3 regions of the Streptomyces sp. NPDC004266 genome follow, and region 1 is predicted to be linked to each of the others. Evidence: riboswitches for the same ligand, from Rfam matches in the RefSeq annotation. Region 1 holds a riboswitch; each other region holds the start of a gene.
What was found. A riboswitch is a leader RNA that binds a small molecule or an ion and turns the genes downstream of it on or off. The one in region 1 is predicted to bind S-adenosylmethionine.
Positions count from the first base shown of each region.

Region 2: it holds a riboswitch for S-adenosylmethionine, as region 1 does, so the genes downstream of both, thrC (threonine synthase) here and ACFYUZ_RS02860 (aminotransferase class V-fold PLP-dependent enzyme) in region 1, are expected to answer to the same signal.
Region 3: it holds a riboswitch for S-adenosylmethionine, as region 1 does, so the genes downstream of both, ACFYUZ_RS21055 (IclR family transcriptional regulator) here and ACFYUZ_RS02860 (aminotransferase class V-fold PLP-dependent enzyme) in region 1, are expected to answer to the same signal.

Region 1 covers NZ_JBIAMM010000001.1:638,027-648,261, forward strand. The annotation lists gene ACFYUZ_RS02845 (Rieske 2Fe-2S domain-containing protein) at 1-812, shown strand, start outside; gene ACFYUZ_RS02850 (cytochrome bc complex cytochrome b subunit) at 809-2,434, shown strand; gene trpD (anthranilate phosphoribosyltransferase) at 2,563-3,627, shown strand; SAM riboswitch class IV at 3,715-3,831, shown strand; gene ACFYUZ_RS02860 (aminotransferase class V-fold PLP-dependent enzyme) at 4,041-5,438, shown strand; gene ACFYUZ_RS02865 (Lrp/AsnC family transcriptional regulator) at 5,510-5,791, opposite strand; gene ACFYUZ_RS02870 (rhomboid family intramembrane serine protease) at 5,788-6,522, opposite strand; gene ACFYUZ_RS02875 (hypothetical protein) at 6,683-6,925, shown strand; gene ACFYUZ_RS02880 (NYN domain-containing protein) at 6,959-8,323, shown strand; gene ACFYUZ_RS02885 (NlpC/P60 family protein) at 8,579-9,613, shown strand; gene ACFYUZ_RS02890 (NlpC/P60 family protein) at 9,810-10,235, shown strand, end outside.
Region 2 covers NZ_JBIAMM010000003.1:490,282-500,516, forward strand. The annotation lists gene ACFYUZ_RS10290 (hypothetical protein) at 1-967, shown strand, start outside; gene groL (chaperonin GroEL) at 1,065-2,693, opposite strand; gene ACFYUZ_RS10300 (cold-shock protein) at 3,042-3,245, opposite strand; gene ACFYUZ_RS10305 (MoaD/ThiS family protein) at 3,646-3,924, opposite strand; gene thrC (threonine synthase) at 3,939-5,246, opposite strand; SAM riboswitch class I at 5,240-5,388, opposite strand; gene ACFYUZ_RS10315 (glucosyl-3-phosphoglycerate synthase) at 5,538-6,479, shown strand; gene ACFYUZ_RS10320 (trehalose-6-phosphate synthase) at 6,566-7,918, shown strand; gene ACFYUZ_RS10325 (winged helix-turn-helix transcriptional regulator) at 7,959-8,318, opposite strand; gene ACFYUZ_RS10330 (NAD(P)-dependent oxidoreductase) at 8,418-9,299, shown strand; gene ACFYUZ_RS10335 (immune inhibitor A domain-containing protein) at 9,428-10,235, shown strand, end outside.
Region 3 covers NZ_JBIAMM010000008.1:231,774-242,008, forward strand. The annotation lists gene ACFYUZ_RS21015 (hypothetical protein) at 1-286, opposite strand, end outside; gene ACFYUZ_RS21020 (hemerythrin domain-containing protein) at 476-1,036, shown strand; gene ACFYUZ_RS21025 (molybdopterin oxidoreductase family protein) at 1,145-3,601, shown strand; gene ACFYUZ_RS21030 (hypothetical protein) at 3,598-4,092, shown strand; gene ACFYUZ_RS21035 (UbiA family prenyltransferase) at 4,150-5,085, opposite strand; gene ACFYUZ_RS21040 (type III polyketide synthase) at 5,164-6,246, shown strand; gene ACFYUZ_RS21045 (isoprenylcysteine carboxyl methyltransferase family protein) at 6,260-6,796, shown strand; gene ACFYUZ_RS21050 (NAD(P)/FAD-dependent oxidoreductase) at 6,793-7,824, shown strand; SAM riboswitch class I at 7,890-8,031, shown strand; gene ACFYUZ_RS21055 (IclR family transcriptional regulator) at 8,217-8,939, shown strand; gene ACFYUZ_RS21060 (VOC family protein) at 9,059-9,427, opposite strand; gene ACFYUZ_RS21065 (hypothetical protein) at 9,484-9,723, opposite strand; gene ACFYUZ_RS21070 (metal ABC transporter ATP-binding protein) at 9,831-10,235, shown strand, end outside.

The DNA.
Region 1 (10,235 bases):
AGATCGTGTACATCTGGCCCTTCGGTCACGTGTCCGCGCTCAACTTCGCCCTGGGTCTGACCCTCGGTGCCGCCCTCTTCTTCATCGGCGCGGGCGCGGTCCACTGGGCCCGCACCCTGATGTCCGACGTCGAGGTCGCCGACGAGCGTCACCCGATGGCGGCGTCGCCCGAGGTCAAGGCGAAGGTCATGGCGGACTTCGCGGCCGGTGCCGCGGAGTCGGGCATGGGCCGCCGCAAGCTCATTCGCAACACGATGTTCGGCGCGCTGTCGCTCGTACCGCTCTCCGGCATCGTCCTGCTGCGTGACATGGGCCCGCTGCCCGAGAAGAAGCTCCGGACCACCATGTGGACCAAGGGGCTCCAGCTCATCAACATGAACACGCACGAGCCCCTGCGTCCCGAGGACGTCGCGGTCGGCTCGCTGACCTTCGCGATGCCCGAGGGCCTCTCGGAGCACGACGAGCACTTCCAGACCGAGATCGCCAAGGCCGCCCTGATGATCGTCCGGATCCAGCCGGAGGACATCAAGGACAAGCGCGAGCTCGAGTGGTCGCACCAGGGCATCGTCGCGTTCTCGAAGATCTGCACCCACGTCGGCTGCCCGATCTCCCTGTACGAGCAGCAGACGCACCACGTGCTCTGCCCGTGCCACCAGTCCACCTTCGACCTCTCCGACGGCGCCCGCGTCATCTTCGGCCCGGCCGGTCACCCCCTCCCGCAGCTGCGGATCGGCGTGAACGACAAGGGCTTCCTCGAGGCGCTCGGCGACTTCGACGAGCCCGTCGGCCCGGCATTCTGGGAGCGCGGATGAGCACCGTGACCAACACGCAGAAGAAGGCGCCCGCCGGCGAGCGGGTCGCGGACTGGGCCGACGGTCGCCTGGGGATCTACACGCTGGCCAAGGCCAACATGCGGAAGATCTTCCCGGACCACTGGTCCTTCATGCTGGGCGAGGTCTGCCTCTACAGCTTCCTCATCATCATCCTGACGGGCGTCTACCTGACGATGTTCTTCCACCCGTCGATGAACGAGGTGGAGTACGTCGGACCGTACGTCCCGCTCCAGGGACAGCTGATGTCCGAGGCGTTCAACTCGACCATGCACATCTCCTTCGAGGTGCGCGGTGGTCTGCTGATCCGGCAGATCCACCACTGGGCGGCGCTGATCTTCCTCGCCGGCATGTTCGTGCACATGATGCGCGTCTTCTTCACCGGCGCGTTCCGCAAGCCGCGTGAGATCAACTGGCTGTTCGGCTTCCTGCTGTTCTTCCTGGGCATGTTCACCGGCTTCACCGGTTACTCGCTCCCGGACGACCTGCTCTCCGGCACCGGTGTCCGCTTCATGCAGGGCGCGATCCTGTCCGTGCCGGTCCTCGGCACGTACCTGTCGATGTTCCTCTTCGGCGGCGAGTTCCCCGGCGGCGACTTCGTCGCCCGGTTCTACTCGGCGCACGTGCTGCTGCTCCCCGGCATCATGCTGGGCCTCGTGGTCGCCCACCTCATCCTGGTGTTCGTCCACAAGCACACCCAGTTCGCCGGCCCCGGCCGGACGAACAACAACGTCGTCGGCATGCCGCTGCTGCCCGTGTACATGGCGAAGGCCGGAGGCTTCTTCTTCCTGGTCTTCGGTGTCATCGCGGTCATCGCGGCGATCGCCTCGATCAACCCGATCTGGGCCATCGGCCCGTACCGCCCGGACCAGGTGTCCACCGGCGCCCAGCCCGACTGGTACATGGGCTTCGCCGAGGGTCTGATCCGTGTCATGCCGGGCTGGGAGATCAACCTGTGGGGCCACACGCTGGTCCTCGGCGTGATGATCCCGCTGGCGATCTTCCCGGCGGTCCTCGCGGCCATCGCGGTCTACCCGTTCATCGAGTCGTGGATCACCGGCGACAAGCGCGAGCACCACATCGCGCAGCGCCCGCGCAACGCTCCGACGCGCACCGCCTTCGGTGTCGCCTGGATCACCGCGTACATGATCATGCTCGTGGGTGGTGGAAACGACCTCTGGGCGACCCACTTCCACCTGTCGCTGAACTCGATCACCTGGTTCGTGCGGATCTTCTTCTTCGTCGGCCCGGTCATCGCGTTCGTCGCCACCAAGCGGATCTGCCTCGGCCTCCAGCGCCGCGACAAGGACAAGGTGCTGCACGGCCGCGAGTCGGGCATCATCAAGCGCCTGCCGCACGGTGAGTTCGTCGAGGTCCACGAGCCGCTCAGCCAGGGCGAGCTGCACCGCCTCACGGCGCACGAGCAGTACGAGGCCGCCGAGCTTCCGCCGGCCGTCGACGAGAACGGCGTGGAGCGCAAGATCGGCGCCATGGAGAAGCTCCGGGTCAAGCTCAACAAGGGCTACTACGGCGAGGACAGCCAGATCGCCAAGCCCACGGTCGAGGAGTACAAGGAGATCCAGAGCGGCCACGGCCACCACTGATCACCTGAACACCTGACCTGAAGGTCGCCACGGCAAGAGCCCCGTCCATTCGATGGACGGGGCTCTTTGCCGTCCCCGGAGGTCGATAGGGTGGGACCGTATCCGTCACGTGATCACCTGGAGCTGCCATGAGCGCTGCGAACCCCGCTGGAGGACCTACGTCGGCGGGCCGCTCCTGGCCCGTCCTACTGAACGGTCTGCTCGACGGCAAGGACCTCTCCGCCGACGACACCGCCTGGGCGATGGACCTGATCATGAGCGGCGAGGCGACCGACGCCCAGATCGCCGGATTCATGGTGGCGCTGCGGGCCAAGGGCGAGACCGTCCAGGAGATCACCGGCCTCGTCCGCACCATGTACGCGCACGCCAACACGATCGAGGTGCCCGGCCCCGCCGTCGACATCGTCGGCACCGGCGGCGACGGCGCCAAGACCGTCAACATCTCCACGATGGCCTCCATCGTCGTCGCCGGCACGGGCACGAAGGTCGTCAAGCACGGCAACCGCGCCGCCTCCTCCGCCTCCGGCTCCTCCGACGTCCTGGAGAAGCTCGGCATCAACCTCAACCTCACCCCCCAGCGGGTCGCCGAGGTCGCCGAGGAGGCCGGCATCACCATCTGCTTCGCCGTGAAGTTCCACCCCTCGCTGCGGCACGTCGCCGCGGCCCGCGGCCAGCTGGGCATCCGGACCACCTTCAACGTCCTGGGCCCGCTGACCAACCCCGCCAAGGTGAAGGCCCAGGCCGTCGGGGTCGCCGACCCGCGCATGGCGCCGATCGTCGCCGGCGTCCTCGCCGAGCGCGGCAACTCCGCCCTGGTCTTCCGCGGCGACGACGGCCTGGACGAGCTGACCACCACCGCCACCTCGCGGGTCTGGGTGGTCCGGGACGGCGGCGTCACCGAGGAGCGCTTCGACCCGCGGGACGTCGGCATCGAGCTCGTCCCCCTGGAGGCCCTGCGCGGCGCCGACGCCTCGTACAACGCCGACGTGGCCCGTCGGCTGCTCGCGGGGGAGACCGGGCCGGTACGGGACGCGGTGCTGCTCAACGCGGCGGCGGCGCTCACCGCCCTGGAGCCCGGCACGGGCACCCTGGCGGAGCAGCTGGGCGCGGGCATCGCGAAGGCGGCGGAGTCGATCGACTCCGGCGCGGCCCTGCGGTCCCTGGAGCGGTGGGTCGCCGCCAGCAACGCCTGAGCGCGTGTGAACGGCGCGTTGCGGCCCCGTCCCGGATGCCGGGACGGGGTTGCGGCGTCGTGATCGTCTGGCGTAGTTTCTGGAACAGGTCACGAGTGACAGCGTTTTGGCCCCGGCTTGCTGTCCGGCAACCCTCCTTCCGTGGCGGGGTGCCCCGGGTGATGACCAGGCCGTAGGCAGCGAGGTCTACGGCAAGCGCGGATCCCTCGAACACCAGGGGTCCTGGTCAGTCGAGGAGCGTTTTCCGTGAGCAAGCGAATGCGATAGGGCGAGTCCGCCCCTTCTTCACCCTCGGAACAGGGTCGCCTCCGCGTACCCGCACGTCCTCCGAGGCATCACCCGTACCCCGCCGCACCCGGCCGCGTACGGGATCCACCGAAGCCATTCCGCACCGCCCGCCGGGAGATACCGCCATGTCCGCACGCCCGAACGCCGCCGTCGCCACCGCCTCCGCCTCCGCCGAGTCCGCCGACCCCTGCTGCGCCGCCCCGCTGCCGGTCCTCGGCCGGGACGTGACCGTCCCGCTCGTCACCGGCGGCGAGGTGACCTACGCGGCGCTCGACTACGCGGCCAGCGCGCCGGCCCTCCAGCGGGTCTGGGACGACGTCGCCGCGTACGCCCCCTACTACGGCAGCGTCCACCGCGGCGCCGGCTACCTCTCCCAGCTCTCCACCGACCTCTTCGAGAACAGCCGCGCCACCGTCGCCGAGTTCCTCGACTGCCGCCCCGACGACCAGGTCGTCTTCACCCGCTCCACCACGGACTCGCTCAACCTGCTCGCCCAGGTCCTCCCGGCCGGCTGCGAGGTCTTCGTCTTCGAGACCGAGCACCACGCCTCGCTGCTGCCGTGGAGGGACGCCGGCGTCACCTACCTCGACGCGCCGCGCACCCCCGCCCAGGCCGTCGAGACCCTGGAGCGGGCCCTCGCCGACCGCGACCCGCACGGCCCCGCCCTGGTCTGCGTGACCGGCGCCTCCAACGTCACCGGCGAGCTGTGGCCGGTGAGGGAGCTGGCCGCCGCCGCGCACGCGCACGGCGCCCGGATCGTGCTCGACGCCGCCCAGCTCGCCCCCCACCACCCCGTCTCCGTGCGGGAGTTGGACGTGGACTGGGTCGCCTTCTCCGGGCACAAGCTGTACGCGCCCTTCGGCTCCGGCGTCCTCGCCGGCCGCGCCGACTGGCTGCAGGATTCCGAGCCCTACCTCGCGGGCGGTGGAGCGTCCCGCAAGGTAGCCCGTCGGGCCGACGGTGGTGTGGACGTGGAGTGGCACACCACGTCGGCCCGACATGAAGCCGGTTCGCCGAACGTCATCGGCGTCTACTCGATCGCCTCCGCCTGCAAGGCGCTCACCGAGGCCGGCTTCGACTCCCTCGTCGCCCGTGAGCGGCACCTGATCGCGAAGGTCCGCGAGGGCCTGGCCGAGATGCCCGAGGTGCGCGTGCTCTCGCTCTTCGGCGACGACGCGCCCCGCGTGGGCGTCATCTCCTTCGTCGTGGAGGGCTGGAACAGCTCCCACTTCGCCGCCGCGCTCTCCGCCGAGTACGGCATCGGCGTCCGCGACGGGCTCTTCTGCGCCCACCCGCTGGTCCGCACCCTGCTCGGCAGCGACCCGCAGGACCCGGGCGAGTGCGGCGCGCCCGAGGCGGCCCCGGGGGAGCGGTCGCTCAACGCCATCCGGGTGAGCTTCGGCGCCGGCACGCCGGACGAGCACGTGGAGCGGTTCGTCGGAGCGGTGAAGGAGCTCGTCCGGGACGGCGCGCAGTGGAAGTACCGCACCGAGGACGGCCGCTGCGTCCCCGACCGCGGCTGATCACTCACTCGTACGGGTGAAGGGGGCCTCCCGATCGGGAGGCCCCCTTCAGCCATGCCGGGCGCGCGGTGTCAGGACTCCAGGCCGATGGCGAAGGCCGCCTCCAGGTCGTGCTGGGAGTACGTCCGGAAGGCGACGTGCGTGTCCGTGGCCTCGACGCCGGGGATCTTGCTGATGCGGCCGGGGATCACGTCCGCCAGGTCGTCGTGGCGCGGCACCCGGACCATGGCGATCAGGTCGTACGTACCGGTGACCGAGAAGACCTCGCTGACGCTGTCGAGCGCGGCGATCGACTCGGCGATCTCGGGGATGCGGTCCACGCTGGTCTTGATGAGCACGATCGCGGTGATCACGGCTGGCTTTCTCCCTCGGTCGCCGCGGCTTGGGCTTTCACTCTATCCCCACCGCGGAAGCGCCCCCAGGCGTAGAGGAAGCCGACCGAGAAGCCCACGACATGGGCCAGATAGGCGACGCCGGGCCCCGCGCCCGCCGCCCGGGCGGCCAGCCACTGCAGCGTGAACCAGAAGATCAGCACGATCCAGGCCGGGAAGCGCAGCGGCAGGAAGAACAGGAAGGGGAAGAGGCTGGTGACGCGGGAGCGCGGGAAGAGGAAGAGGAAGGCCCCGAGCACCGCCGAGATCGCCCCGGAGGCCCCCACCAGGGTCTGCCCGCTGTCGGCGTGCGCCACCGCGTACCCGCACAGGGCGACGTAGCCGGTGCCCAGGTAGAAGAGGCAGAACCCGACCGGGCCCATGCGCTCCTCGGCCATCGCCCCGAAGACGTACAGGAAGAGCATGTTGCCGAGCAGGTGGAGCCAGCTGCCGTGGACGAAGAGCGCGGTCAGCGGGGTGAGCAGGGCGCGCGGGTCGCCGCTCGTCAGCTCGGCGGGGATCACGCCCCAGCGGCGGAAGTAGGCGCCCTGGGCGGCCAGGAGCTCGTCGCCGGTGCCGTACACCGGGTTGAGTCCGGCGACCGGGCTGCTCACGAAGAGGAGGCAGCAGGCGGCGATCAGTCCGTACGTCACCAGGGGGCCGCCGCGGACGCCCCGCCAGGCACCGAGGGCCCCGCCTCGCCAGTCGATCATGGACAGATCATGGCGTACCGGGGCCGAAGTGGACAGAGTGCCTCGCCGTGCCCCGCCCTCCCCGTGAGGCCGTAGGGTTACGGGCACCACCGACCGCAGTTCGACGGCGCACCGCGGCTCCCGTACCTGGTACCACGCAACAGGAAGAAGGACGGCACCGATGACGACGGTTCCCCTGCCGACCGACGAGACCCGCTGGCGCTGCACGCTCTGCGGCAATCTGACCCGCTTCGACGTGACCCGCTCCTCCAAGGTCGTGGAGTACGTCCATCTGGACCTCGCCGGGGACCCGACGGTCGAGGAGCGGCAGGTGGTGAGTGAGACCATCGAGTCGGTCCGCTGCCGCTGGTGCAACGCGGTGGACCAGATCGAACTGGTGGACAGGCCGGGCGCCGCCTCCTGAGGGACGGCGCGGACGACATAGGGGTGACGGATCGTGGAGCAGCCCGCGCACGGTGGTGAGCCGGCCGGCGCGGCAGGTGACGCTGCCGAGACGCTCGACCACCCATTGCCGGAAGGCGTACGGCGACGGGTCGTCGCGCTGGTCGCGGACGCCTTCGGCGGGCTCACCGTCGCGGAGCTGCCCGCCCCCCTGCGGCAGTACGCCCGCTTCACCGCGAGCCGGCGGGCCAAGTTCGCCGGCAACGCGATGGCCGCCGCGCTGGAGAGCGACCCGCTCTTCCGGCAGCGGATCGGCGAACGGTTCAAGCAGGGCCAGCCCGAGCTGGCCGGAGCCGTGGAGACCGGCACCCCGCCCGCGGCCGCCGACCCCGTCGACGTGGCGGCGGCCGCCTATGTGCTGCGCCCGCCCGGCTGGGTCAAGCTCGTCGCCGCCGCCGGCGAGGAGGTCCAGCGGGCCGACGCCGAGCGGGCCGACGAGGCCGGCCGGCGCGAGCTGGAGCGGCTGCGCGAGGAGCTCGCCGCCGCCCGGGAGCGCTCCCGGGGCGAGACCGAGCAGCTCCGGCACGACCTGGAGGCCGCCCGCAAGGAAGCGGAATCGCTTCACCGCAAGCTGCGCAGCGCCCAGAGCGACGTCAAGCGGGGCGAGGCCGCGCTGCGCAGGGCGCAGGGCGAGATCGAGGCCTCGCGGGCCGAGTCGGCGGCGCAGGTCTCGGCCGCCGAGAGCGAGACGCGGCGGCTCAGGGCGCGGCTCGGCGAGGTCGAGGCCGCCCTGGAAGCGAGCCGCAGGACCGCCCGCGAGGGCCGCTCGGTGGAGGACATGCGGTTGCGGCTGCTGCTCGACACGGTCCTCGACGCGGCCCAGGGGCTGCGCCGCGAACTCGCGCTGCCGCCCGTCTCGACGCACCCGGCGGACACCGTGGACGCGGTGGAGCCGGGGCGGATGTCCCCGAAGGACATCGCGGCGCGGGCGCTCTCCGAGACGGACCCGGCGCTGCTCGACCAGCTGCTGGCGCTGCCGCAGACGCACCTGGTCGTCGACGGCTACAACGTCACCAAGACCGGCTATCCGACGATGCCGCTGGAGAAGCAGCGGCTGCGGCTGCTCGGCGGGCTCTCGGCGCTCGCGGCGCGCTCGGGGGCCGAGGTCACCTGTGTCTTCGACGGGGCGGAGCTGGCGGCCCCGGTGCTGCTCGCGCCGCCGCGCGGGGTGCGGGTGCTGTTCTCCAAGCCCGGTGTCACGGCGGACGAGTTGATCCGGCAGCTGGTCCGGGCGGAGCCGCCGGGGCGGCCGGTGGTGGTGGTCTCCACCGATCGCGAGGTCGCCGACGGCGTCGCGAAGGCGGGGGCGCGGCCGGTGGCGTCCGCCTTGTTGCTCAAGCGGCTTTCGCGGCTCTCGTGACGCATCGCAACTCCTGCGAGTTATGCCCGAATTCTGGACGGCGCACCGTCAAGTACCCATCACGGGCCGTGTGATGTATGTAAATAAAGTGGTGCGTGGGCGAGATTTTTGCCAGTGGGATTTGAACTGATCACAACTTGGTCACTAGGGTCGGCCTTCGAACCTTCGCGCGGTTGATCACCCATCCGGGGTGGCAGCGGAGGAACCGCCTGCCCTGACCGGTTGGGCGGCTCGAGGAAGAAGGAGCTCGCCTTCGTGGCGTCCCACCGTCGACCCAAGCAGCCGAGCCGTACCCGTGTGACCGTGTTCACCGCGGCAGCGGCCGCCGCCGTCGCGCTCTCCGCCCAGTCCGGAGCACAGGCGGCCCCCGCCAAGCCCAAGATCGACGAGGTCAAGTCGAAGGTCGACAAGCTGAACCACGAGGCCGAGGAGGCCACGGAGCAGTACAACCTCGCCGAGGAGCGGCGGGGCAAGCTGCAGAAGGAGATCAGCAACCTCCAGGACAAGGTGGCCCGCGGCCAGGAGGAGCTCAACACCCTGCGCGACCAGATCGGTTCGGTCGCCAGCGCCCAGTACCGCTCCGGCGGCATCGACCCGGCGCTCCAGCTCTTCCTCTCCGCCGACCCGGACACCTACCTCGACAAGGCGTCCGCGATCGACCAGCTGAGCGCCCAGCAGGCCGACGTGCTCACCTCGATCCAGGCCAAGCAGCGCACGCTCGCCCAGCAGCGGGCCGAGGCCACCTCGAAGCTGGCCGACCTCGAGGACGTCCGCAAGACCCTCGGCGCCAAGAAGCAGAAGTTCCAGAGCAAGCTGGCCGAGGCCCGCAAGCTCCTCAACACCCTCACCGCCGAAGAGCGCGCCCGGGTGCAGCAGCAGGAGCAGCGCGCCAGCCGCGCCGCCGGCGAGCGCGTCGACCTGGGCAACGAGGTCCCGGCCTCGCAGCGCGGTGCCGCCGCCCTCGCCGCCGCGGCCACCCAGATCGGCAAGCCGTACGCCTCGGGCATGGAAGGCCCCAACTCGTACGACTGCTCGGGTCTGACCCAGTGGGCCTACGGCCAGGCCGGCGTGGACCTCTCCCGCACCACGTACACCCAGCAGAACGACGGCGTGAAGATCGGCCGCAGCCAGCTCCGGCCGGGTGACCTGGTCTTCTTCAACGGCCTGTCGCACGTGGGCCTGTACGCGGGCAACAACACGGTCCTGCACGCCCCCTACACGGGCGCCTACGTCCGCTACGAGTCCATGAACACCATCGGCGGGTTCATGTTCGGCGTCCGCGTCGGCTGACCCGCCGCGACCCGCTCCGGCGTGCCGCCCAATCGGGTGGTTCGCCGCGACGCACACTGACCTGACGCCCCGCCGGTGACCTGTGTTCTCCGGCGGGGCGTCACTTTGTGTGCCCGGCGCCTTCGTTGGACGGGGACTGATCAGCGGCTACTGTCTGCCGCGCCAGTCTGCGTCGAGCCGAACGGAGCGCGAATTCGTGGCGTCCCACCGCCGACCCGTGAGGGTCACCGTCCTCACCGCCGCCGCCGCGGCCACCGCGGCGGCCTCCCTCGGGGCCGTCCCCGCGAGCGCCGACCCCGGGCCCACGCCCGCGGCCACCCGCGCCACGGTCGACCGCCTCTTCGAGGAGGCCGAGAAGGCGACCGAGGGCTACAACCGGGCGGACGAGAAGGCGGACGCGCTGCGCCGGACGGTCTCCCAGGCGCAGGACAGCCTCGCCCGCGGCCAGGAGCGCATCAACCGCATGCGGGGCGCGCTCGGTTCGGTCGCCGGCGCCCAGTACCGCTCCGGCGGCATCGACCCCGCCCTCGCCCTGCTGCTCTCCTCCGACCCGGACACCTATCTGGACCGGGCCTCCGCCCTGGACCGGGTCACCGCCCGCCAGGGCGCCGCGCTCGCCGAA
Region 2 (10,235 bases), on a different contig from region 1:
CGAGCAGTACCGCTACGTGACCGACGTCAAGCCCCGTACGGTGACGGTCACCGCCGCCGCGGACAAGAAGCGGGCGCTCAGCGGCGAGACCGTCACCGTCAGCGGCCGGATGACCGACCCGGGCGCGGCGGGCGCCCCGCTCGCCGACCAGCCGGTCCTCGTGTCCCTCGGCTCCTACGACTACGGCACCCCGTACGGGAAGACGGTCTACACCGACGCCGACGGCCGCTTCTCGGCGCGGCTCGTCGCCGCCGCGGGCGTGCAGTACGGCGAGTACTGGCGGGTCTCGTCCGTCGACCCGTACCTGAACTTCGCCGAGCGCGGCGGCGCCGTCGCCGTGCCGTGGGAGTCCCGCATCGACCTGGTCGGCGGCGGTCTCACGGCCGACTCGAAGGTCTGGGTGACGGGCGTCTTCCGGCCCCGGTACTCGGTGTACTCGCGCAGCACCTCGACCACCCAGTACGTCCAGCTGGAGCAGTCGGCCGACGGAAGGACCGGCTGGCGGAAGCTGTCCGCCGCGACGGCGTCCGCCGACTACTGGACGACGTTCTACGCCGGGGCCACCAGCAACGGCGGCTACTTCCGCGTCCGGCACCTGACGACCGACGAGTACGCCGAGTCCGTCAGCCGGGTCTTCCGCCTCGTCCGCACGCCCACGCGGATCGCGGGGATGAACGCCGGCCCGGAGCCGGTCGCCAAGGGCGCGTACGTCACCGCGACGGGCACGCTCCAGCACTACACGGGCGGTGCCTGGCGGGTGTACGGCTACGCGCCGGTCGCGCTGCAGTTCCAGGCGAAGGGCACGACGACCTGGCGTCAGGTCGCCACGGGCCGGACCGGGGCGCACGGGGAGATCTCGCTGAAGGCGAAGGCGTCCGTGGACGGCAGCTGGCGCATCCGGTACTGGGGCGACTCCACGCACTTCCACTCGCCGGCCCCGTGGGCCGATTACGTCGACGTGCGCTGAGTCCTCCCGCAGGACGGCGGAACGCCCGAGGGCGGCACCCCCACCAGGGGGTGCCGCCCTCGTTCGCGTTCAGCGATGGACAGCCGATCCGTCAGGATCAGAAGTCCATGTCACCGCCCGGCATGCCGCCGCCGGCCGGCGCGGCGGCCTTCTCCGGCTTGTCGGCGATGACGGCCTCGGTGGTGAGGAACAGCGCGGCGATCGACGCGGCGTTCTGCAGCGCGGAGCGCGTGACCTTGGCCGGGTCGATGATGCCCTCGGCGATGAGGTCGACGTACTCGTTGGTCGCGGCGTTCAGGCCGTGGCCGACGGGCAGGTTGCGGACCTTCTCCGCCACGACGCCGCCCTCGAGGCCGGCGTTGACGGCGATCTGCTTCAGCGGGGCCTCGAGGGCCAGCTTGACGATGTTGGCACCGGTGGCCTCGTCGCCCGCCAGGTCGGCCTCGAGCTTCTCGAAGACGTTCGACGCCTGGAGCAGGGCCACGCCACCGCCGGCGACGATGCCCTCCTCGACGGCCGCCTTCGCGTTGCGAACGGCGTCCTCGATGCGGTGCTTGCGCTCCTTGAGCTCGACCTCGGTCGCGGCACCGGCCTTGATGACGGCCACGCCGCCGGCCAGCTTCGCGAGGCGCTCCTGGAGCTTCTCGCGGTCGTAGTCCGAGTCGGAGTTCTCGATCTCGGCGCGGATCTGGTTCACGCGACCGGCGACCTGGTCGCTGTCACCGGCACCGTCGACGATGGTGGTCTCGTCCTTGGTGATGACGACCTTGCGGGCGCGGCCCAGCAGGTCCAGGCCCGCGTTCTCGAGCTTGAGGCCGACCTCCTCGGAGATGACCGTGCCGCCCGTGAGGATGGCGATGTCGTTCAGCATGGCCTTGCGGCGGTCGCCGAAGCCCGGGGCCTTGACGGCGACGGACTTGAAGGTGCCACGGATCTTGTTGACGACCAGGGTCGACAGGGCCTCGCCCTCGACGTCCTCGGCGATGATCAGCAGCGGCTTGCCCGACTGCATGACCTTCTCCAGGAGCGGGAGGAGGTCCTTCACGGAGGAGATCTTGGAGTTGACGATCAGGAGGTACGGGTCGTCGAGCGACGCCTCCATGCGCTCCATGTCGGTGGCGAAGTACGCCGAGATGTAGCCCTTGTCGAAGCGCATGCCCTCGGTGAGCTCCAGCTCCAGACCGAAGGTCTGGGACTCCTCGACGGTGATGACGCCTTCCTTGCCGACCTTGTCCATCGCCTCGGCGATGAGCTCGCCGATCTGGGTGTCGGCGGCGGAGATGGAGGCCGTGGAAGCGATCTGCTCCTTGGTCTCGACATCCTTCGCCTGCTCGAGCAGGGCGCCGGAGACGGCCTCGACGGCCTTCTCGATGCCGCGCTTGAGGGCCATCGGGTTGGCACCGGCGGCCACGTTGCGGAGGCCCTCGCGGACGAGCGCCTGGGCGAGGACGGTGGCGGTGGTCGTACCGTCGCCGGCGACGTCGTCCGTCTTCTTGGCGACTTCCTTGACCAGCTCGGCGCCGATCTTCTCGTACGGGTCCTCGAGCTCGATCTCCTTGGCGATGGAGACACCATCGTTGGTGATCGTGGGGGCGCCCCACTTCTTCTCGAGGACGACGTTGCGGCCCTTGGGGCCGAGGGTGACCTTGACGGCGTCAGCGAGCTGGTTCATGCCGCGCTCGAGACCGCGCCGGGCCTCCTCGTCGAACGCGATGATCTTGGCCATGTGAAGTGGTCCTCCCGGACATGGGGTGGATAACGCTCCAGGACCGCGCCGACGCCCGCGACGGACGGCCTCCGCGACTCCGCGTGGTTCCTTGCCCCACCCGGCCGGCGACCTCGTCTGCCCGATCCTCGTAGCACTCTCACCTTCCGAGTGCTAACGCCAATGATTAGCACTCGCCCTATGAGAGTGCAAGCGACTCTCGCGTTTCGGGAGGTCGACCGGGACGTCGATCAAGGAGGGCCCGGGCGGGCGGGAGCGGGGCGGGGGCGGGAACGCGCGAGGGGTCCGCATCCCCTCAGGGATGCGGACCCCTCGACGGCGTTGCGTCGTCGGCCGATCGCGCCGCGCTCAGACGGCGAGCTTGACCATGTCCGCCTGCGGACCCTTCTGGCCCTGCGAGATCTCGAACTCGACCCGCTGGCCCTCTTCGAGGCTGCGGTAGCCATCCATCTGGATCGCGCTGTAGTGGACGAAAACATCCGCACCACCGTCTACCGCGATGAAGCCGTAGCCCTTCTCCGCGTTGAACCACTTGACGGTGCCCTGAGCCATGCCTAACTCCCCTATTACTGGCCCTTGCGCGGGACCCGCACTTCGCGGACCCGGGTCAGACCTCTGCGCCGGAACGCGTCGACCGCGGCTGAATGTATCTGCCCAACTGCCCTCTGCAACAGGTCATTCGACCGAGAATTCTGGGCGCGACCGAAAGGGGAATTGGGGAGAATCCCCTGGATCACGGGGCAAGTCGGGCCCGGCAAAGCGCGCAGAAGGTACACAACGCGCACACACTTTGGCTGCATCTAGTCGGGCGGAGACGCATTCTCATATGCGCCTGGCATGAGCAGCGGAGGGGACTTCCCCAACTCTACCGCGCTCAACCATGCAGAATTGCCCCTTCCGCTTTTCGCGCGGAAGGGGCAATTCGTACTGACCGGTAAGGCTCGACCGCGGCTCAGCAGCCGCCGGCGACGGCCGGGATGATCGAGACGCCCGCGCCGGCCGGGGTGGCCGTCTCCAGGCCCTGCTCGAAGCGCACGTCGTCGTCGTTCACGTAGACGTTGACGAAGCGGCGCAGCTTGCCCTGGTCGTCCAGGACGCGGGCGGCGATGCCCGTGTGGTTCTTCTCCAGGTCCGCGATGACCTCGGCGAGGGTCGCGCCCTCGGCCTGGACCTCGGACTGACCGCCCGTGTAGGTGCGGAGGATGGTGGGGATGCGGACGTTCACGGCCATGTGTTCGTAACCTTTCAGAGCGCCAGGCCGGCGTCGCGGAACGCGTCCAGGCTCGGGCGGATGGTGGCGGTCGCCTGAGAGGTGTCGGCCACCGCGTCCAGGGTCTTGAGTCCGTCGCCGGTGTTGAGGACGACGGTGGTGAGGTTCGGGTCGATCAGACCCGCCTCGACGAGCTTCCTGGTGACGCCGACGGTGACGCCGCCGGCGGTCTCCGCGAAGACGCCCTCGGTCTGGGCGAGGAGCTTGATCGCGTCCACGACCTGCTCGTCGTTCACGTCCTCCACGGCGCCGCCGGTCCGGCGGGCGATGTCGAGGACGTAGGGGCCGTCGGCCGGGTTCCCGATGGCGAGCGACTTGGCGATGGTGTTCGGCTTCTGCGGCCGGACGACGTCGTGACCGGCCTTGAAGGCGGCGGAGACCGGGGAGCAGCCCTCGGCCTGGGCGCCGAAGATCTTGTACGGCTTGTCCTCGACGAGGCCCAGCTTGATGAGCTCCTGCAGACCCTTGTCGATCTTCGTGAGCTGGGAGCCGGAGGCGATCGGGATGACGAGCTGGTCGGGGATGACCCAGCCGAGCTGCTCGCAGATCTCGTACGCGAGCGTCTTGGAGCCCTCGCCGTAGTACGGGCGGAGGTTGACGTTCACGAAGCCCCAGCCCTCGCCGAGCGGGTCGCCGATGAGCTCCGAGCAGAAGCGGTTGACGTCGTCGTAGTTGCCCTCGATGGCGACCAGGTCACCGCCGTAGACACCGGCCATGACGACCTTGCCCTGCTCCAGGTCGTGCGGGATGAACACGCAGGAGCGGAAGCCGGCGCGGGCGGCGGCGGCGCCGACGGCGCCGGCCAGGTTGCCGGTGGAGGAGCAGGAGAGGGTGGTGAAGCCGAAGGCGCGGGCGGCTTCGAGGGCCTGGGCGACGACCCGGTCCTTGAAGGAGTGGGTCGGGTTGCCGGAGTCGTCCTTGACGAAGAGCCTGCCGGGGGCGACGCCGATCTCGCGGGCCAGGTTGTCGGCCTGGACGAGCTTGGTCCAGCCGGGGTTCAGGTTCGGCTTCTCGGCGACGTCGGCGGGGACGGGCAGCAGCGGGGCGTAGCGCCAGATGTTGGCGGGGCCGGCCTCGATCTGCTTGCGCAGCGCCTCGGGGTCGCCGGTGGGAAGGTCGTACGCGACCTCGAGCGGTCCGAAACAGAGCTCGCAGGCGAAGATCGGGCCGAGCGGGAAGTGCTCACCGCATTCGCGACAGGAGAGCCCGGACGCGGGACCGAGGTCGACGGTGGTGGGGGTAGCGGTCTGTACAGCCATGGAGGCGAGGCCCTTTCTCCTCATCTTTCCCATTGGCGAATTTTTCGCCATGAGACGGATTTGGCACCTTCCCTAGCCGGGGACCTCGCTGGAGGACGAGTAATGACCGACTGGAGGGTTGCCGGGGCTTCAACGGGCCGTTTCCCTCTGCCCCTCTGGATGAGCGGTATTCGATTGTGAAGCGCGGTGGACTTTCGTTCCTGCGCTCCGACGCGGTCGGCACCCCGACGTGCATCGGGCATCCGCGTTGTTCAAGACTGTAACCGAAGGCCCGGACGCTTGAACCGGCCGTCCGAACCGCGAGATGGAGATCACGTGCTGGAAGAGGTGGAGCGCTGGCTGGGCCGGCGGTCCTGGTCCGTGGCGGACCGGCCGCTGGAGCGGATCCTCGCCGCCAAGCGGAACACGAAGGTCAGCGTCGTCCTGCCGGCGCTGAACGAGGAGGCGACGGTCGGGGACATCGTCGCCGTGATCCGCCGCGAGCTGATGACGGAGGCGGTGCCGCTCGTCGACGAGCTGGTGGTGATCGACTCGGGCTCCACGGACCGCACGGCGGAGGTGGCCGCGGCCGCCGGCGCGCGGGTGGTCGCGCGGGACTCGATACTCCCCCGGATACCGGCCGTGCCCGGCAAGGGCGAGGTCCTGTGGCGGTCACTGATGGTGACCAGCGGGGACGTCGTGTGCTTCGTGGACGCGGATCTGCGGGACTTCTCGGCGGACTTCGTGACGGGGATCGTGGGCCCGCTGCTCACCGACCCGGACGTCGACTTCGTCAAGGCGATGTACGACCGCCCGTTCGGCGACACCCCAGGTCAGGGCGGCCGGGTCACGGAGCTGGTGGCCCGCCCGCTGCTCAACCTCCACTGGCCGCGGCTGGCGGGCTTCGTGCAGCCGCTGGGCGGCGAGTACGCGGCGCGGCGCTCGCTGCTGGAACGGCTGCCCTTCCCGGTCGGTTACGGAGTGGAGCTGGGGCTGCTCGTGGACGCCCTGCACACGGTGGGCCTGGACGCGCTCGCACAGGTGGACGTGGGGGTGCGCAAGCACCGGCACCAGGACGGGCAGGCGCTGGGCCGGATGGCGGCGGCGATCTACCGGACGGCGCAGCTGCGGCTCTCGCGGGGGCACCTGGTGCGGCCGCGGCTGACGCAGTTCGAGCGGGGCCGGCAGGGCTTCGAGCCGCGGACGTACGCGGTGGACACGGAGGAGCGCCCGCCGATGGCCGAGATCACGGAGTACGCGCGGCGCCGCGTGGCGTGACGGGCCCGCGGCGACCGAGCGTGGCCGGATCAGCCTGTCTCGTATACGTACGTTTGAGCGTTTACGGGACGGGCTAGGTTCGCCACATGGCTACTGTGCTCGTCGCATCCAACCGGGGCCCCGTCTCGTACGTGCTCGGCGAGGACGGCTCGCTCGACGCCCGGAGGGGCGGCGGCGGCCTGGTCTCGGGCCTGAGCGCCATCGGCTCCCGTGACAGTCTCTGGGTCTGTGCGGCCCTCGGCGAGGGCGACCGGGAGGCGGTCCGGCGCGGGACCGGCGAGCCGGGCGTGCGGATGCTGGACATCGACCCGGGGGTGTACGCCGACGCGTACAACGGCATCGCGAACTCGGTGCTGTGGTTCCTCCACCACCACCTGTACGACATCCCGCGCGAGCCGGTCTTCGACGCGGAGTTCCGCCGCCGCTGGGAGTCGTACCGCGCCTACAACCGCGCCTTCGCCGAGGCGCTCGCGGCGGAGGCCGCGGAGGGCGCGGCGGTCCTGGTGCAGGACTACCACCTGGCCCTCGTCCCGGGTCAGCTCCGCGAGCTCCGCCCCGACCTGCGCATCGCGCACTTCACGCACACGCCGTGGGCGTCCCCGCAGTACCTCGGGATGCTCCCGACCGACATCCGCGAGGAGCTCCTCCGGGGCATGCTCGGCGCGGACCGGCTGGGCTTCCACACCAGGGCCTGGGCGTCGGCGTTCGAGGACTGCGCGGGCGACCTCGGACGCACGCGGGTGGCGGCGCACCCCCTGGGCGTCGACGGCGAGGAGCTGCGGGCCCTCGCGCACCGTCCGGAGGTGGACGAGCGCCTCGCGGGGCTCCGCGCGGAGATCGGCGACCGCAGGAGCATCGTCCGGGTCGACCGCACGGAACTGTCGAAGAACATCCTGCGCGGCCTGCTGGCCTACCGGGAGCTCCTCACCGTCCACCCGGAGTGGCGCGAGCGGGTGGTCCACCTGGCCTCGGCCTACCCCTCCCGCCAGGACCTCGACTCCTACCGCTCGTACACGGCGGCGGTGAAGGAGCTGGCGGAGGAGATCAACACCGAGTTCGGCACGGCGGACTGGCAGCCGGTGCTGGTCTCGGTGAAGGACGACTTCACCCGCTCCCTGGCCGCCTACCGCCTGGCGGACGTGGCCCTGGTGAACCCGGTGCGCGACGGCATGAACCTGGTCGCCAAGGAGATACCGGTCGTCTCGGAGGCGGGCTGCGCCCTGGTCCTGTCCCGCGAGGCGGGCGCCTACGAGGAGCTCCGCGAGGACGCGCTCACGGTGAACCCCTTCGACGTGACGGAGACCGCCGAGGCCCTGCACGCGGCCCTCTCGATGCCTCCGTCCGAGCGCGCGGACCGCACGAAACGCCTGGCGGCCACGGCCACCTCCCAGCCCCCGCAGCGCTGGTTCCTGGACCAGCTGGAGGCGCTCGGGGGCTAGGGTTCCCGAGGCGCTCGGGGGCCGGCGGCTGCCGAGGCGCTCAGGGGCCGGCGGCTCCCACGGTGGCCCCGGCCCGCTCCCTGCCCCACGCCGCCAGCGGCTCCAGGGCCTCGTTGAGGCGGATGCCGGACTCGGTCAGGGCGTACTCGACGCGGGGCGGGACCTCGTCGTGGGAGACGCGGTCGACGACGCCGTCCGCCTCCAGCTCGCGCAGGTGGGAGGCGAGGACCTTCTCGGTGATGCCCGGGACCAGCCGGCGCAGCTCCCCGAAGCGGCGGTGGGGCTGTTCGTGGAGCGCCCAGAGGATGAGCACCTTCCACTTGCCGCCGATCACCTCCATCGCGGTGTCGATGCCGCAGACGTGCCCGTCGGGCGCGCCCGGCCGGTTCAGTGTCGCCATCAGCCCCGTCCCTCCGACCTGTTCGCTCACCTCAGGGTAACCACCCACTTCCAAGTGGGTACTTGAGCGGGCCGGAGGCGTCGGCGCAGCCTTTCGGGCATGACGCAGAACAGTGCAGTGAAGTCCCCCGTCACCCTCCTCGGCCTCGGCTCGATGGGTACCGCCCTGGCCCGCGCCTGGCTCGCCGCCGGGCATCCGCTCACCGTCTGGAACCGCACCCCGGCCCGCGCCGAGGCGCTCGCCGCCGAGGGCGCGAAGGTCGCGGACAGCCCGGCCGCGGCCGTCGCGGCGAGCGACCTCGTCGTGGTCTGCCTCCTCGACGACGACTCCGTGGGCGCCGCCCTGGACGGTGTCGACCTGGACGGCAAGGACCTGGTCGACCTGACCACCACGACGCCCGCGCGGGCCCGGGCCCGCGCCGCGTGGGCCGCGGAGCGGGGCGCCCGCCACCTGGACGGCGGGATCATGGCCGTACCGCCGATGGTGGGCGTCCCGGGGGCCGGGGGGTACGTCTTCTACAGCGGCTCGCGGGAGCTGTTCGAGCTGCACCGGGAGACCCTGGCCGTCCCGGTCGGGACCGAGTACGTCGGCGAGGACCCCGGCTTCGCCGCCCTGCACGACGTGGCCCTGCTCAGCGCGATGTACGGGATGTTCGCCGGGGCCGCGCACGCCTTCGCGCTGATCCGGCGGGAGGACATCGATCCCGTCGCCTTCGCCCCGCTGCTCGCCGACTGGCTCGCCGCCATGGCCCAGGGCGTCCACGGGACCGCCGCCGGGCTCAAGAGCGGCGACTACACCGAGAACGTCGTCTCCCGCCTCGCCATGCAGGTGGCCGGGACGCCGACCTTCCTGGCCACGGCCGAACAGCAGGGCGTGAGCACCGAGTTGCTCCGGCCGTACTTCGCGCTGATGCGCCGCCGTCTCGACATGGGCGGCGGCGAGGAGGACCTGACCGGTGTGGTGGACCTTCTGTTCCGGTAATCGGTGACGACCCCTCCTCCTGGAGGGGCCTCCCGTGGCACACTCGCGGCGATCGTTCCCCCAGGCGATCCGTTTCTCCCCATGAGGCGCATGAGGCGCATGAGGCAAGCGGAAGGATCGCAGAACACGTGAAGAAGATTGTCGTGAGCATGACCCTCGGGTCGGCGCTCACCGCACTCCTCGCCGCGGGGCTCACCCCCGCCGCCGCGCAGGAGGCCCGGGACGCCGCACCGGCGGGCGCGAACGCGCACCGGCCCGACAACCGTCCCGGGCCCCTCACGAAGCAGCGCACCCAGCTGCGCGAGCAGGCGATCGACCTGATCGCCAAGGGCAAGGCCAAGGCGAACGCCAAGGGCGTCGTCGAGGTCGCACCCGGCAAGTTCACCGAGACCGAGAGCACCACCGCCACCCGCCAGGAGAGGATCTTCACGATCCTCTCCGAGTTCGGCGACCAGGGCTCCGGCAAGCTCGGCACCGTCCCCGGCCCGCTGCACAACCGGATACCCCGGCCGGACCGCAGCACCGACAACTCCAACGCCTGGACCGCGGACTTCTCCAAGGCCCACTACGAGGAACTCTTCAACGGTTCCGGCGAGTCCATGAAGACCTTCTACGAGGGCCTGTCCAGCGGCCGGTACTCGGTGACCAACACCGTCGAGGACTGGGTCAGGGTCCCCGGCAACGCCTCCACCTACGGCGACAACTCCGTCGAGGACACCGGCGGCTCCTGGGCCTTCATCCAGGACACCGGCGACGCCTGGTGGAACGCGCAGCTCGCGGCCGGCAAGTCGCCCGCCGAGATCGACGCGTACCTCGCCCGGTTCGACGTCTGGGACCGCAACGACTGGGACCACGACGGCGACTTCGACGAGCCCGACGGCTACATCGACCACTTCCAGGCCGTGCACGCCGGCATGGGCGAGGACGCCGGCGGCG
Region 3 (10,235 bases), on a different contig from region 1:
TCACGACCTCGTCGACCCAGGAGCGCCAGGCTTCGGCGCACTCCGGCGCGGTGGCGTCCGCACCGGTGATCCAGTCGAGCCGGGACGCGCCTCCCGGCCCCGAGAGGGCCACGAGTTCGGCGTCCAGCTCCGTGGGGTAGCGCAGCAGGGCCGCCACCGTCACGGCCTGGCGGGCCTGGGCCTCCGCGAGGCCGCGCTGCAACGCGCCTCGGGCGGGCGGGTAGGCCTGGACGAGCCACTGCGTCGTCGCCGCCACGATGGGGGAGAGGAAGTCGTCTGCGGGCACGGCTGACCGTCCGTACGGAGAAGAGGCGGGAGAAGACCCCGGCACGATAACCGGCACCCCGCAGACCCGAAATGACGCAGGTCACGCGGCCCGGAACAGCGACACGCTGACAGCCGGGAATGACGGCCTTTTCCCCTCCCCTCGCGCTTCATTGGAAGTCCACAGCGGAAAAGGGAAAAGGAGAGGGACATGGGACACGGTGGCGATGTCATCGCCGAGCTCACCGCCGACCACCAGGAAGTGGAGGAGCTGTTCGCGAAGATCCAGGGGCTTCCTTCCGGGGACTCCCGCAAGAGGAACTACGCGGATCAGGTCACCATGGAGCTGGTGCGGCATTCGGTCGCGGAAGAGTCCTACCTCTATCCGGCGGTCCGGGAACACGTCCCCCAGGGCGACGAACTGGCCGACCAGGAACTCCGCGATCACGCCGCTGCCGAGCGCACGATGAAGGAGCTGGAGGGCTGCGCCGCCGACGATCCGCGGTTCGACGAGCTGATGACGCGGCTCATGAACGAAATCCGCTCCCACATCGCCGACGAGGAGAACGACCTTTTCCCCCGGCTGCGGCAGGCGTGCTCCGCCGACATGCTGAACGAATTGGGCGACAAAGTGCGGCAGGCCAAGAAGACGGCGCCGACCCGTCCCCACCCCTCCGCTCCCGACACGCCCCCGGCCAACAAGCTCCTCGCCCCCGGAATGGGTCTCGTCGACCGGCTGCGGGATGCCATGACCGGGCGCGGCAAGGACTGAGGCGCCCGCGTCCCGGTCCCGTGGGCCGGGACGCGCACCGCTTGGCCGGAGGCTCCAGGGGTAGACGCACGCCACCGAAAGGCCGGAAGGGAAAGGCGGAGGTGTCGGATGGATTCTCCGAGCGACCGCATCGCACGGCCCTGGGGCGGACGGACCGCCTACGGGCCCGGCGGGACATGGCCGGCCCGGGTGGACACGCACCTCGCCGAGGGCGTCACAGCGGCCGATGTCGAGCGATGGGTGCAGTCCGCGTCGCTGCTGCATTCGAACGGGGACGCGATGGACATCGCGGTGCGGGACGGCCGCATCGTCGGCGTCCGGGGACGTGCGGCGGACCGGGTGAACCGGGGCCGGCTGGGGCCGAAGGACCTCTTCGGCTGGCAGGCCAACCACGCCGCCGACCGGTTGCGCGCTCCGCTGGTCCGGGAGGGCGGCCGGCTGGTCGAGTGCGACTGGGACACGGCCATGGGCCGCGTGGTGGACCGCTCCCGTGAGCTCCTCTCCGCCCACGGCCCCGGAGCGATCGGGTTCTACACCACCGGGCAGCTGTTCCTGGAGGAGTACTACACCCTGGCCGTTCTGGCCCGCGCCGGGGTCGGCACCAACCACCTCGACGGCAACACCCGTCTGTGCACCGCCACCGCGGCCGAGGCGCTGAAGGAGTCGTTCGGCTGTGACGGCCAGCCCGGCTCGTACGCGGACGTGGACCACGCGGACACCCTCGCCCTGTTCGGCCACAACATGGCCGAGACGCAGCCGGTGCTGTGGATGCGGGTGCTGGACCGGCTGGAGGGCGGGGACCCACCGCGACTGCTGTGCGTGGACCCCCGTCCCACGGTGGTGGCCCGGCGCGCCGACGTCCACCTGGCGCCCCGCCTCGGAACCAACGTCGCCCTGCTCAACGCGCTCCTGCACGAGATCATCCGGAACGACCGGATCGACCACGCCTTCGTGGAGTCGCACACGGTGGGCTTCGAGGAACTCCGCAAGCAGGTCGCGGAGTGCACTCCCGCCTGGGCCGCGAGCGTCTGCGACGTGCCCGCCGCGGCCATCGGCCGGGCCGCGGAGCTGCTGGGCGGCGCCGAGCGGCTCCTGTCCACGGTGCTGCAGGGCGTCTACCAGTCGCACCAGGCCACGGCGGCCGCCGTCCAGGTCAACAACCTGCACCTGATCCGCGGGATGCTGGGACGGCCGGGCTGCGGCGTCCTGCAGATGAACGGCCAGCCGACCGCCCAGAACACCCGCGAGACCGGTGCCAACGGCGACCTGCCGGGCTTCCGCAACTGGCAGAACGACCAGCACGTCGCCGACCTGGCCCGGATCTGGAACGTCGACCCGTCGGACATCCCCCACTACGCCCCGCCGACCCCGGCGATGCAGATCTTCCGCTACGCCGAGCAGGGGTCGGTGCGCATGCTGTGGATCAGCGGCACCAATCCGGCCGTGTCCCTGCCGGACCTCGGCCGCATCCGCGGCGTCCTCGGGCAGGAGGGTCTCTTCACCGTCGTCCAGGACCTGTTCCTCACGGAGACCGCGCAGCTGGCCGACGTGGTGCTGCCGGCCGCGACGTGGGGCGAGAAGACCGGTACGTTCACCAACGCCGACCGGACCGTCCACCTCTCGGAGAAGGCGGTGGAGCCGCCGGGGGAGAGCCGCCCCGACCTGGACATCTTCCTGGACTACGCGCGGCGCATGGACTTCCGCGACCGCGACGGCGGCCCCTTGGTCACGTGGAGCACGCCCGAGGAGGCGTTCGAGGCGTGGAAACGCTGCAGCGCCGGCCGGCCGTGCGACTACACGGGGCTGACGTACGAGAGGCTGCGGGGCGGCAGCGGCATCCAGTGGCCCTGCAACGAGGACGCTCCCGACGGCACCGAGCGCCTCTACACCGAGGGCATCAGCTGGGCGCGTCCCGACGTCTGCGAGAGCTACGGCAAGGACCTGGTCACCGGCGCGTCCGTCGAGGTGGTCGAGTACCGGTCCCTCAACCCCGACGGCAAGGCGGTCGTCAAGGCCGCCGAGTACCTGCCGCCGCACGAGGACACCAGCGAGGAGTACCCCCTCCAGCTGACCACCGGCCGCACCCTCTACCACTTCCACACCCGCACCAAGACCGGCCGGGTGCCGCAGCTCGACGCCGCGGCCCCGGAGGTGTGGGCGGAGCTGAGCCCCACCGAGGCCGCCGCCCTGGACCTCCGCGAGGGGGACCTCGCCCGGATCACCACGGCGCGGGGGTCGCTGCGGGCCCGGGTCCGGATCACCGACATCCGCGACGGGCTCGTCTTCGTGCCCTTCCACTACGGCTACTGGGACACCCCCGGAGGCCATGGCCCCGCCTCGCCGGCGGAGGGCCGGGCCGCCAACGAGACGACGATCACCGACTGGGACCCTGCCTCCAAGCAGCCCCTGTTCAAGACGGCGGCGGCCCGCGTCGAACGCGTCGCACGCGGTGACGGCACGCCGGCTCCCGCCCCGACCACCACCGCCTCCGCCCCGTCCGCGCCGGACGGCGTCCCGGCCACCCGTGGAGGGCCGCGGGCCTACGCGACGGAGGAACGGCCATGAACGGCATCGCCCTCACCCTGCGGGCGCTCCACCGCGGCGAGCGCCGCCTGGAGCGGGAGCTCGCGGCCGTCGCGGACCGCCACCGCGCGGAGCACGAGGTCCACCACGTCGCCACCGATCTCGCCCGCTGGTCCGACGAGCACGCCGGCCGCATCGCGGACGCGGCCCGGGCCTACGGGCTCGACCTGCGGGGCGGCGCGGAGGAGGAGGCCGACGAGGGACCGCTCTCCCGGGTGCGGGAGAAGGCCGCCGGGTGGCCGGGGCACCGGCCGGAGCCCGGTCTTCTCCTCCTGCGTGACCTGCGCTCCCTCCACCTGGCGGCGGCCGGGAACTCCCTGTACTGGGAGATGCTCGCCCAGTACGCCCAGGCGGCGAAGGAGGACCGGCTCCTGACCCTGGCCTCCGACTGCCACCCGCGGACACTGCGGCAGATGCGCTGGACCAACACCATGATCAAGGTGGTCTCGCCGCAGATCCTCACCGGTCTCTGAGCCGAGCTCGCGGGACTCCGGCCGTCCGCGTCCACCGGGCGTGGCGGCCGTCGTCGGTCACGGCCAGGGCCGGCCGGCGGGCGGCGCGCTTCCGGCCAGTACCAGGAGCGCGGCGTCGAGGCCGGCCATGGCCAGGACCGCGACGAAGGGCACGCGTCCGCGCATCGGAGCGGGCGGTCCGGCCACCGCCACCACGCAGAGCGCGAGGGTCACGCCGAGCAGGCCCGCCCCGGCCGGGGACACCCGGCCCGTCGGGCCCGCCGTCAGCATCACGCAGGAGGCGAGGGCCAGGACCGCGGCCGACGCCACGGACCCGCGCCGGCCCGTTCTCTGCGGGAGTCCGCGCACCCCGGCCGCGAGGTCGTCGTCGATGTCCGGCAGGACGTTGGCGAAGTGGGCGCCGGTCCCCAGGAGCGCCGCCGCGGCGGTCAGCCACAGGGGTGGCCACGGGCGGCCGGGGAGAGCCAGCGTCAGGAACGCGGGCAGCAGTCCGAAGGCGACGGCGTACGGCAGCCAGGAGAGGACCGTCCGCTTGAGCCACAGGTTGTACGTCCAGCCGGCGGCGACGCAGCCGAGGTGCACCGCGCCGGCCGGGAGCCCGCGGCCGAGTGAGAGCGGGACGCAGACCAGCAGGGCCAGACAGGCCGCCGTGCCCACCGTCCCCGGCCGCGCGGCCCCCGTGGCCAGTGGCTTGTCACGGCGTCCGGCGGCCCGGTCGCGCCGCAGGTCCAGCCGGTCGTTGCACCATCCGATCGACAGCTGGCCCGCGGCGACCGCGGCCACCGCCCCGGCCCCCGGGCCGAAGTCCAGCCCGGAGGCAGCGGCCAGCAGCGCCGCGAGGAGTGTCACCGCCGCCGCCGGCACCGGGTGACTCGCCTTCAGCAGGCCTACGACGACCGGAAGTTCCCTCCGGCCCGGAACAGCCGGGACGGCGAGGCGGTGGGTTCCCTCGTCCGTGGTGGGGCGGCTTCCTTCGTCCGTGGTGGGGCGCACCGCACCACGCTAGGCGACGGCGCGCCCATGACCTCCGGGTTGAGGGTGTCGACGCCTCACCGTCCCTATGTTGGAGCAATGACCCGCGTCCTCGCGGTGAGCACGGCCTTCCCGCCGCACCGCTACATGCAGCACGAGATCACCGAAGACCTCGTCTCCGGCCTGCCGCCCGGATCCGACAGGGACGTCGTGCGCCGGTTGCACGCGGCCGTCGGCGTGAAGAGCCGTCATCTCGCTCTGCCCCTCGACCGCTACCGCGACCTCGGCGCTTTCGGCGAGACCAACCGTCTCTTCGTCGAACTGGCCACCGCGCTGGGCGCCGAAGCCGTCGAACGGGCTCTCCACGGCGCCGGCGTGCGCCCGGAGGACGTCGACCTGGTCGTCTCGACGACCGTGACCGGCATCGCGACGCCCTCCCTGGAGGCCCGCCTCGCGGCACGGATCGGCCTGCGGCCCGACGTCAGGCGCACGCCCCTGTTCGGGCTCGGATGCGCCGCGGGCGCCGCCGGTCTGGCGCGCGTCCACGACTTCCTCGACGGCCGGCCGGAGGGCACCGCGCTCCTCCTCTCCACCGAGCTCTGCTCGCTCACCTTGCAGCGCGCCGACACGTCGCCGGCGAACCTGGTGGCGAGCGGTCTGTTCGGGGACGGGGCCGCCGCGCTCGTGGCCGTCGGCGGTGACCGCTCCCCCGCGTCCTCCCGTACGGCGTCGCCCCCCTCCGGGTCCTCCGTGCCGAGCGTCGTGGCGGTACGCAGCCGCCTGTACCCCGGGACCGGGCACCTGTTGGGCTGGGACGTCGGCGACTGGGGCTTCCGCATGGTCCTCGGGCCCGAACTCCCCGAACTGGTCAGGCTGCACGTGACCGAGGAGGTCGAGTCCTTCCTCGCCGCGCACGACCTCAAGCCCGGTGACGTGGGGGCATGGATCTGTCACCCCGGCGGCCCGAAGATCCTGGACGCGCTCGCCGAAGGGCTCGGTCTGCCGGACTCGGCCCTCGCGGCGAGCCGCCGCGCCCTGGCCGCCCACGGCAACCTGTCCTCCGCGTCGGTCCTGCAGATCCTGGAGGACACCCGGACCGACCGGCCGCCGCCCGGGACGGTGGGCCTGATGCTCGCCTTCGGACCCGGCTTCTCGTCCGAACTCGTCCTCCTGGCCTGGTGAGGCCGGAGTGACCGTGACGCTGTACACCGTATCGGTCCTGCTGGTCGTCGCCGAGCGCTTCGCGGAACTCGCCGTGGCGCGACGCAACGGCACCTGGAGCCGGGCCCGGGGCGCCCTCGAGCACGGCGCCGGGCACTACCCGGTCATGGTCGTCCTGCACGCGGCGCTCCTCCTCGGCTGCCTCGTCGAGCCCCGGGCGGCCGACCGGCCCTTCCTGCCGCTGCTCGCCTGGCCCGCGCTCGCCCTCACGCTGGCCGCCCAGGCCCTGCGATGGTGGTGCATCGGCACGCTCGGGCCCCGCTGGCACACCCGGGTGCTGATCGTCCCCGGTCTCCCGCTCGTCGCCTCCGGCCCCTACCGCCGCTTCCGGCATCCCAACTACGTCGCGGTCGTCGTCGAGGGCGCGGCCCTGCCGCTGGTGCACACCGCCTGGCTGACCGCCCTGGGCTTCTCGCTCCTGAACGCGGCGCTGCTCGCCGTCCGCATCCGCTGCGAGAACACCGCGCTGGCGCCTTCGCACGCCCTCTCCTCCCCCGGTGCCGCGTCGTGATCGACCTCCTCGTCGTCGGCGGCGGGCCGGCGGGACTGGCCACCGCGATCCACGGAGCGCGACGAGGCCTCGACGTCATGGTCGCCGAGCCGCGGCCGGGGCCGATCGACAAGGCCTGCGGAGAGGGGTTGATGCCCTCGGCGGTGCGCGCCCTGAGCGCCCTCGGCGTACAGGTGCCCGGCCCCCGCCTCCGGGGCATCCGCTACGTCGACGCCGTCGGCGACCGAAGCGCCGAGGCCCGGTTCCGCGCCGGGGCCGGTCTCGGCGTACGCCGGACCGTGCTGCACGAGGCGCTCGCCGCCCGGGCCGCCCGGCTCGGCGTTCCGGTCGTCCCGCACCGCATCCGCCGGGTGACCCAGTCCGACGCGTACGTGACCGCCGACGGGATCACCGCCCGCTATCTCGTGGCGGCCGACGGGCTGCACTCCCCGACCCGGCGCGCGCTCGGCCTGACCGTACGGCCGGCCGCCACCCGGCGACACACGCCCCGGTACGGACTGCGGCGCCACTACGCCGTCGAGCCGTGGACCGATCTGGTCGAGGTGCACTGGTCCGCCGACTGCGAGGCGTACGTCACTCCGCTCGGACCGCGACAGGTCGGCGTCGCCGTCCTCACCTCACGCCAACTCCCCTTCGACGAGCAGCTGCTGCGTTTCCCCCACCTGGCCGCCCGGCTGCGCAGCGCCGACAGGACACCGGTCAGGGGCGCCGGGCCGCTCCGCCAGCAGGCCCGTTCGCGGGTGGCCGGCCGGGTGCTGTTCGTCGGCGACGCCGCCGGGTACGTCGACGCGCTGACCGGCGAGGGCCTCACCCTGGCCCTGACGGCGGCGGACGCCCTCGTACGCTGCCTCCGCGAGGGCCGCCCGCAGGAGTACGAACGGGCCTGGTGCCGCTTGTCCCGCAGCTACCGCCTCCTGACGGGGTCCCTGCTCTGGGTCCGGAACCAGCCGCCGCTGGCCCCCCTGATCACTCCGGCGGCTGCCCGGTTCCCCGGCCTTTTCCGGGGCGCCGTGAACCTGCTCGCCTGACCGTCGTCCCCCGTGGCCGGAAAGCCGTTGGCAGGTCGCCCCGGGAGTCTTGTATGGTTCCTCCCGAATCATCCAGAGGGGTGGAGGGACCGGCCCTACGAAGCCCCGGCAACTCCCCGGTCGACTCGGCGTTCCCTGTTCGCGCCGTGCCGTCGGGATCAGTGCCAACTCCGGCCCGCGCCAACGTGGCGCGGGAAAAGATGAGGAGACACGGTGCTCTCTGTGCTGCCCTTCGCCCAGGCTCTGCCCACGCCGGGCTTCCCCCGTACCCGTCTCGTGACCGCGGTGCATCGGCCGACCGCTTCGGCCCTTTCCCGCTGATCACCCCTGCCCTCCCCGGGCGAGGCCTCCGCGAACCACGGCTCGCGGACGAGACTGGAGTACCCCTTTTCGTGAACGCATCCGATGTTTCCAGTGGTGTCGGTGTCCTCGACAAGGCCACCGTGATCCTCGGCGCGCTGGCGGCGGGCCCGGCCACTCTGGCCGAGCTGGTCGCCGCCACCGGCCTGGCACGGCCCACGGCCCACCGGCTCGCCACCGCGCTCGAACACCACCGCATGGTCGCCAGGGACCTGCAGGGCCGCTTCGTGCTCGGCCCCCGGCTCGCCGAGCTCTCGGCCGTCGCGGGCGAGGACTGCCTGCTGGTCGCGGCCGGCCCGGTCCTCACCTCGCTCCGGGACACCACCGGGGAGAGCACACAGCTCTACCGCCGCCAGGGTGAGGTGCGCGTCTGCGTCGCCGCCGCCGAACGGGCCGCCGGCCTGCGCGACATCGTGCCCGTGGGCTCCGCACTCCCCATGAAGGTGGGCTCCGCCGCCCAGGTCCTGCTCGCCTGGGAGGACCCCGAACGCTACTACCACGGTCTGCAGGGGGCGCGCTTCACGGCCACCGCCCTCGGCGGCGTACGGCGCCGGGGCTGGGCCCAGTCGATCGGTGAACGCGAACCGGGAATGGCCTCCGTCTCGGCGCCGGTGCGCGACCCGGCCCATCGCGTCGTGGCCGCCCTCACGGTCACCGGCCCGATCCAACGCCTCACCCGTCACCCCGGCGCCCGGCTCGCGAAGGCCGCCGTCGACGCGGCCGACCGCCTCACCGACGCCATGCGCCACTCCTGACCGCGGTGCCGTCGGCAGGAGGCCGGGGCGGTCGCAGAGGCGGTGAGGGGTGTACGGGTCGACAGCGGCCCTCCGCGCCCGGCACGGTGGCCGGGCGTTACGAGCGGCGGGCTACGGCGTCACCGGGCGGGGATCGGCTGGGTGAGGTTCACCGGGTTGCCGTCGGGGTCCTTGATGTGGGCGACGCGCTGTCCCCACGGCATGTCGTTGGCGCCGCCGCCGACCGAGCCTCCCAGCGCCGCCACCCGGCCGAGCGTCTCGTCGACGTCGTCGACGCCGATGCTGAGCAGGATCCGCGGCGCCTCCCGGTCCCCCGGGTCCGCCGTGGCCACCAGCCCGAGGTCGGTGTCTCCGATGCGCAGGCCGAGGTAGAAGAGCGGGCCTTCCTCCGGGATCCGGGAGACCTCCTCCGCGCCGAACAGTTTCGTGTAGAAGCCGAGCAGGACGTCCGGGTCGGCAGTGAGGATCACCGGCTGGATGGTGGACATGGCACTCCTGTCGTGAACGGTCGTGTCACCGGGTGGACCGTTCGGGGACGGAGAACTCATCGGCGGGGAGGAAACCGTGCCGCTCCGGCTCGGGGGGCGCGGCCGGACCTGCCCCAGCGGCCCGGGCGTGAGTTCCGGACGGTGCCCCGGGCCTCGTGCTCCGGCGTCTCCTCCGGGTTCGTCGCCGCGTCCGCGCCCGGTTCGCGGCGGACCGGCCAGAGCGCGAGTTCGAGGCCGGAGGTGCTGCCGCCGGCGGTGACGGGGTCGCCGTCGCCGACGACGCGGGCGTTCCTCACCAGGCCGCCCTCCGCGGTTCCCGCCTGTTTCCGGGAACCCGGCGCTCCGTCCGTCCGACTCCTCCACCGCACGAGCACGGCGGTACGGCGGCGCTGAAGGGCACGGGATGGGCGGACTGGACATACGGATGCGGGGTGTCGCGTGCCGGCACGGCCGTACCGAGGCGGTCGCCGGGGTCGATCTGGAGATCGCCGCCGGCGAGCGGGTGGCGCTGACGGGGACGAACGGGTCCGGGAAGACGACGCTGCTGCGCGCGGTCCTCGGGCTGCACCGGCAGGTCGGCGGCACCGTCGAGGTCGGCGGGCGGTCCGCCCGCACGGCGGCCGAGTGGGCGTGGCGGCGGCGGTCCTGTGCGTGGATCCCGCAGAAGCCGGCCGCCGGGAGGTTCCCCCTGCGCGGGGACGAGCTCCTGGCGAGCAGCGGCGCGCCGGCGGAGGCGGCCGGGGGCGCCGAGCGGCTGGGCGTCGGGGCGCTGACCGGCCGGCCCGTGGACACGCTGTCCGGTGGGCAG